Regions from separate parts of the Fodinicola feengrottensis genome, predicted to be linked through region 2. Evidence: riboswitches for the same ligand, from Rfam matches in the RefSeq annotation. Region 2 holds a riboswitch; the other holds the start of a gene.

Evidence for each region. A riboswitch is a leader RNA that binds a small molecule or an ion and turns the genes downstream of it on or off. The one in region 2 is predicted to bind cyclic di-AMP.
Region 1: linked by a shared signal. The riboswitch ahead of ABD301_RS14505 (C40 family peptidase) and the one ahead of ABD301_RS00600 (C40 family peptidase) in region 2 are both predicted to bind cyclic di-AMP.

The regions. Positions count from the first base shown of each region.
Region 1 is NZ_BAAANY010000009.1:411,962-415,312, reverse strand. Features, by position in the region: gene ABD301_RS14510 (helicase HerA-like domain-containing protein) at 1-1,365, opposite strand, end outside; cyclic di-AMP (ydaO/yuaA leader) riboswitch at 1,678-1,844, shown strand; gene ABD301_RS14505 (C40 family peptidase) at 1,857-2,969, shown strand; gene ABD301_RS14500 (protein kinase family protein) at 3,241-3,351, shown strand, end outside.
Region 2 is NZ_BAAANY010000001.1:128,665-132,015, forward strand. Features, by position in the region: gene ABD301_RS00585 (Lrp/AsnC family transcriptional regulator) at 1-337, opposite strand, end outside; gene ABD301_RS00590 (BldC family transcriptional regulator) at 559-834, shown strand; gene ABD301_RS00595 (hypothetical protein) at 932-1,450, shown strand; cyclic di-AMP (ydaO/yuaA leader) riboswitch at 1,653-1,791, shown strand; gene ABD301_RS00600 (C40 family peptidase) at 1,805-2,779, shown strand; cyclic di-AMP (ydaO/yuaA leader) riboswitch at 2,982-3,136, shown strand; gene ABD301_RS00605 (C40 family peptidase) at 3,196-3,351, shown strand, end outside.

The DNA.
Region 1 (3,351 bases), on a different contig from region 2:
GGTCTTGGCCATCAGCTTCTCGTACGCCGACTCCCGGTCAATGGCCTGCCCGTATTTGCCCTGCAGCGGCGACCCGGACACCGTGCTGTCCAGTACGGCCGGCTCGGCCGGGCCCATAAAGGACTGCGGTGCGGGCAGCCGGGTCCAGGCCACCGGGGTCGGCGCGCCACGCTCGGACAGCACCGTGACCACCGCCTCGCCGATGCCGAGGCCGGTGAGTACTTCCTCCAGGTCGTAGCCGGACTTGGGAAAGGTGGAGACGGTGGCCTTGAGCGCCTTGGCGTCCTCCGGCGTGTACGCGCGCAGGGCGTGCTGAACGCGGTTGCCCAGCTGCGCCAACACGTCCGACGGCACATCTTTTGGCGTCTGGGTGACGAAGAAGATGCCGACGCCCTTTGACCGGATCAGCCGGACGGTCTGGGTGATCGCGGTCAGGAAGTCCTTGGAGGCGTCCTTGAAAAGCAGGTGGGCCTCGTCGAAGAAGAAGACCAACTTCGGCTTGTCCACGTCGCCCACCTCTGGAAGGTCCGCGAACAGGTCGGCGAGGAACCACATCAGGAAGGTGGAGAACAGCGCCGGCTTGTCCTGGATGCTGGCCAGCTCCAGCACGCTGATGATCCCGCGACCGTCCGTGGCCGTACGAAGAAAGTCGTGGGTGTCGAACTCCGGCTCGCCAAAGAAGTCCTGCGCGCCGGAGTCGGCGAAGCCGATCAGCTCCCGAAGGATCACCCCAGCGGTGGCCTTGCTCAGCCCGCCCAGCTCCTTGAGCTGCTCAGCGCCCTCATCGGAGGTCAGGAACTGGATAACCGCGCGCAGGTCCTTCAAGTCCAACAGCGGCAGGCCGTGCTGGTCGGCGAAATGGAAGACCAGTCCGAGCGACGACTCCTGCACGTCGTTCAGACCCAGGACCTTGGACAGCAGGGTCGGACCGAAGGCCGTGACGGTCGCCCGTACGGGCACGCCCTTGCCGAGTCCGCCGAGCGCCAGGAACTCGGTTGGGTAACCAGTCGCCGTCCAGGTCTGCCCGACTTCGGTCGCCCGGGACCGCGTCCGGTCCGAATCGGCGCCGGGCGCCACTACCCCGGACAAGTCGCCCTTCACGTCGGCCAGAAAGACCGGAACACCGTTCGCGGACAGCTGTTCGGCCATCATCTGCAGCGTCTTGGTCTTGCCGGTGCCGGTCGCGCCGGCCACCAGGCCGTGCCGATTCACCATCGACAGCGGGATCCGCACCTTCGCGGCTGGCACGGCGGCACCGTCATCGCCGACCAACGCACCCAGCTCAATCGCTTCGCCAGCGAACGCGTACCCCTTCTGGACCCTGTCCGCGAGGTCGCCCTGAGAAGTCTTGCTCTGGTCCGCCATGAATGCGCTCCCCCCACCCGAACCCAAAAGGACGCTGGGAGCGTACCGAGCCTTCCGCGAACAGGCACCACGGTGAACACATGTATGCCGCGAATAATTGTTAGTGATCGAGCGCACAGAAAGAAACCGACCCGAACGGGCGGACATATTAGGGCAAATAAAATAATGCGACACGGCCACCCTGTAACAGATCTCACTTGGCCTGCGAATACGATCACGATGACCCCAAGATGCTTGAGGTCAAAGTGCACAACCCGTGCACGCACCTGGGAGACGGCACGCCGAGTCCTGTCCCCGCCGCCCAGGTGAAAGTACGAGCATTGGATGAATCGGACAGGAGCGGGGGAACCAACAAAGTTTCTCCGGAGTGATCCGGCGACAGTCGGAAAAACTCCTTGGGGTGAAGCCATCTAACGATGGCCGGGACGCCTTCCCTCCCGAACCCGACAGCTCACTTCGTAGGCGTGCCGGAAGGAACGCTCTTGCGTACGGTGCGATCTCACCGCCGTAGTCTCCCGCGTCCGCTGAAGAACAAGTGGCTCACCGCCTCTCTGGGTGTCGCCGCCGCCGGTCTGATGGCCGTTGGTGTGGTGGCAGCGCCCTCGGTGTTCGCGGCCGACCAGGCCAAAGTGATGGTCTGGAAGTACAACACCCCGTCGACCACCTCGCCAGGTTCGCTGGTCAACCTCGAGGGCTTCATCAAGACGCCGGAGGGCCAGCCGATCCCCAACGTGACAGCCACGCTGTCCCGTACCGAGGCTGACGGGCACTACCACGCCCTTCTCAGCGGCACCACGAACAGCCAGGGTGTTGTCACGTTCCAGCTGTACCCGGGCAACTCGGCCTACTGGATCCTCAGTTACGCCGGCGGCACGGTCAGCAGCGGCGGCGGGCAGCCCGCCAACCCGGCGCCGGCCACCACCAAGGCGGCCCCGAACAAGCCCGCACAGAACACGCCGGCCAACCCGAAGCCCGCTGACTCGGCATCCCCGAGCACCCCGGCCGAGTCGTCCGGCACCCCGTCGACCGATTCCGGCACGAATGGCAACGACGCCAACGGGAATGGCTCGACCAGCACCAACAACGGCAATGGCGCGGCCGGCGACAACCAGCCGGCCGCCTACACGCAGCCGGTCAGCAACACCAAGCAGGTGAGCAACAACGCTGACGCCACCCCGCCAGCCGCTCCCGCCGGGACCAGCCGGACCTTCGCTTCCAGCGTCTCGCCGGCCGTCGCGGTCTACGTTCAGGACAAGGGCCAGATGGTCGTCTCCACGGCCGCCCAGTACCGCGGTCGGCCGTACCAGTACGGTGCGGCGGGGCCCAACTCGTTCGACTGCTCAGGTTTCACCAAGTTCATCTACGCGAAGTTCGGTAAGTCACTTCCGCACAGCGCGACCAGCCAGGCCGGCTATGGCTCGTCGGTCAGCCGGAGTTCGATGAAGCCGGGCGACCTGATGCTGTTCGGCCGACCGGGCTCGTACTACCACGCCGCGATTTACGCTGGCGGGGGCAACATGTGGGACGCGCCGACCTCCGGTCAGACGGTGGGAAGCCACCGGATCTGGAGCAATGACTACACGGTTCGCCGCCTGGTCTCCTGAATCACAGCGATCGGCTGCCAACCGATCGCAGCTCTGGAACGTCTCATGAGGGGGCACGATCCCGGTTGGGGATCGTGCCCCTGTTACGTATGACCGATGACGTCCGATCAACAGACGTACAGGGAATGAATCCGTGTCAAGACGAGCGAGTGCTGGCAGCGAAGTGCGATCATGGGTCCCGGAACAGTCGAGCCGCTCCGAACCGGAGCAGCCGGCCGAGTCCGATGAAAGGTCCCCAGCGTCGCGGGCCCCGGCCGATCAGGGAGGGCCAGTGGAGGGGGAAGGCCCACGGGGGGCGACTGTCGCCGCGCTGGCGGCTGGACAGGTGCTCGCCGGGCGTTACCGGCTGGACAAGCACCTGGAAGATTCCACCACCGGGCGC
Region 2 (3,351 bases):
CAGCCACATCGGGCACCCGTACTTTCAGCATGAACGATTCCTCGCCGGCCAGGAACCAGCACGCCTCGATTTCCGGGAGATGCTGGAGGGCTTCGCCGATGTCGTCCTGTTCGCTGCCCTCGGACTGCAGGATCCCGATCAGGGCGGTCACTCCCAGACCGAGCGCGTCCGGGGCCACCGCGGCCCGGTAGCCGGCGATAACGCCGGTCGCTTCGAGCTTGGCCACCCGGTCGTGGACGGCCGGGGCGGACAGGCCCACCTGCCGACCGATCTCGGCGTACGTCTCGCGACCGCGCATCCGCAGCACAGCCAGTATTCGGCGATCGGTGTCATCCATTTTATGCGTCCCTCGAATCTGCCCGACCATCCTCGCGCAGGAGCGTAATGGCAGGTCGTCGGCCCGAAGCCGGCGGTTCCGGGGGCAGTTGCCTCGATCGATACCGAACCGAGCATTTGTCCGATTGGTAGATGGTTATCCCATAATTGGCCCGGTGACACTCGTCGTCACGGTCAGGGACCTTGTCAAAGTGCCAGTGAAAGCGCCTCAACGATGCTCTAATGACCGCCGGGAGCGAGATTTTTCCGTACCAGAACAACAGTGGACGGCATCAACGAGGGAGGTGCGGGTCGGTGGAGGTCGAGGGAAAACTGCTCACCCCTGGTGAGGTAGCCGCCATGTTTCGGGTGGATCCGAAAACCGTGACCCGGTGGGCGGCCGCGGGCCGAATCAGCAGCATTCGTACGCCCGGCGGCCATCGCCGCTTCCGTGAGTCGGAAGTGCGCGCCTTGCTGGCCGGCGAAGGTGGCCTGATCGACGACGACGCCGACTCGTAGGAACGGCGTTTTCACCCGCCCGCGGAACCAGATCGCGCCGCGGCGAGTCCAAGGGCTTGAAGTCTCCGACTGGCGGGGACGGTGGGCGGTGCGGCGAATGCGGGCTGATGACATCCCAGGACGTTCGTACGGCGTGCGCGAGCTCGCCGGGACAGTCGCGATGGCGGCGGTGGTCGGCATCGCGCTGGCCGGCTGCGCGGGTGGATCGTCGCCCGGCGGGGGCAGCGCGACGACACCGGCTCCGATGAGACCCACGGTGTCGCCATCACTACCCGCTGGGTTGCCGGCCGTCACGTACGCCCGTACGGGCGGCATCGCCGGTTTCCAGGACGAGCTGCGGATCACCCCGGACGGCCAGGTCATCGCGAGCACTCGCAAGGGTGCGGATCGGCACGGCACGCTGACCGCGAGCGAGCGGGCCGAACTCCTTGCGGCGATACCGAAAATCCCGCTCAGCGGGATGACTTCCACTCGTACGGCGGAAATCCCGGACGGTTTCCGATATGTCATCTCGGTAGGCGGGAGAAGCGTGCGTTTCGCGGACCCTTCAGTGCCGCCTCCAGTTAGCCAAGCGGTGTCCATTCTGAACCGCATTGTGTCGAGAGTCGCTGCGTGACTCGCCGGTGACTACACGCATTTCTTTTCACGCGTACCGCGCATAATGCCTGGCTGCCCGATCGGCAAATGAATTTTGCGCGGGTGTCGTAACACGATTTGCCCGTCCGGCGATGAAACGGCTAAGGCGATGTCGTAAGCTTCGCCCCTGTCGGTCGAGAGTCTGGATGCTCAGCCGAGCGTCGCGGCCGACGCCGCCGAATTGATGACTGGCGCGAAATGGCCAGAAGTCGAGCCGGGGACCCGAGTTCCTGGGGTGAATCCACGACCTGGTCGTGGTAGGGCGAATTTCTTCCCGCCCGAATCCGACAGCTAACTCGGCAGGCGGTATTGCGGAAGAAGGAGCTCGCGGGAAGTGACTCGCGCAAGCGCGCTATGGAAGCGCCTTCGTGTCTTCGTGGTGCCCACCGTTCTCACAGCGACTCTGGTCGCCGGAACCCTGGCCATGGCCAGCCCGGCGTCGGCGGATCCCAGCGTCAGTGACCTGACGCACCAGATCGACGCCCTCACGTCCAAACTGGACACTCTCAACGACCAGTACAACACCGCGAACGTGAACCTGGGCAAGATCAAGACCCAGCAGACGGCGGTGAACAAGCAGTTCGCCCAGGCCCAGACGCAGTATGCCGCGCTCCAGGACAAGACCGCGTCGTACGCGATCAGCGCCTACAAGGGTGGTGACGTGAGCATGATGAGCTCGATGATCACCAGCGGCTCGGCGGACACCTTCCTCGACCAGCTGACCACGCTGGACGCCCTCACCGGCAAGAACCGAGACCAGCTGGCCGCGCTCAAGGCGGCCAAGGCCGCGGTCGGCGCCCAGCAGGCCAAGCTGAACAGCCTGGCCACCGCCGCGCAGACCCTGGTGAGCACGCTCGGCACCAGCAAGAGCAGTTTCGACAGCCAGGCCAAGACGCTGCGCACGTTGCGGGCCAAGCTCGACCCGTCCGACTTCGGCATGGACGCGGCCGCACCCGACGCGCCGGTCGGCTCCTCGACCACGGTTCGGTACGCGTACGCGCAGCTCAACAAGCCGTATGTGTTCGCCGCCGACGGGCCTGACTCCTTCGACTGCTCCGGCCTCACCCTGGCCGCGTACCGGCAGGTCGGCATCTCGCTGCCGCACTCGGCGCACGAGCAGTACCAGATGTCACCGCACATCTCCCGCGGCGCGGTGGAAGCTGGCGACCTGGTCTTCTTCAACAACTTCGGGCACGTGGGCATCGCCATCAGCAACAGCAGGGTGATCCACGCGCCGACCGAGGGCGAAGACGTGAAGATCTCCCCCATCGACTCGATGGGATATGTCGGAGCCGCCCGGCCTGTCTGATCCATCCGCACACACTTCAGTGGCCCGGTTCCTGAAAAAGGAACCGGGTCATTGTTTTTACGCCAGTAACCAATAGTGACGACATCACTCGATTTTTGGTACGACGTAACGCTCGTCACCCCCGCGACGATGGGGGAATAAAGGTGATGTCGTAGGCTTCGCCTTTGTCGGTCGAGAATCTGGATGCTCAACCGAGCGTCATTGGCCGACGCCGCCGAATCGATGACCGGCGCCCCGCGCCGGAAAGCGAGCCGGGGACCCGAGTTTCTGGGGTGAATCCACGGTTTTCCCGTGGTAGGGCTAATTTCTTCCGGCCCGAATCCGTCAGCTAACTCGGCAGGCGGTGTGACGGAAGAAGGAGCTCGCGAGACGTGTTTCGCGCAAGCGCGCTACGAAAGCGCCTTCGTGCCATAGCAGTGCCCACCCTTCTGACGACGACTCTCCTCGCTGGCCCGTTGGCGTTGGCCAGCCCGGCCGCCGCCGATCCCAGTCCCAGCAACGTCAAGGCGCAGGTCACCGCGCTGCAGTCCAAACTGGACACTCTCAACGACCAGTACAACACCGCGAATTCC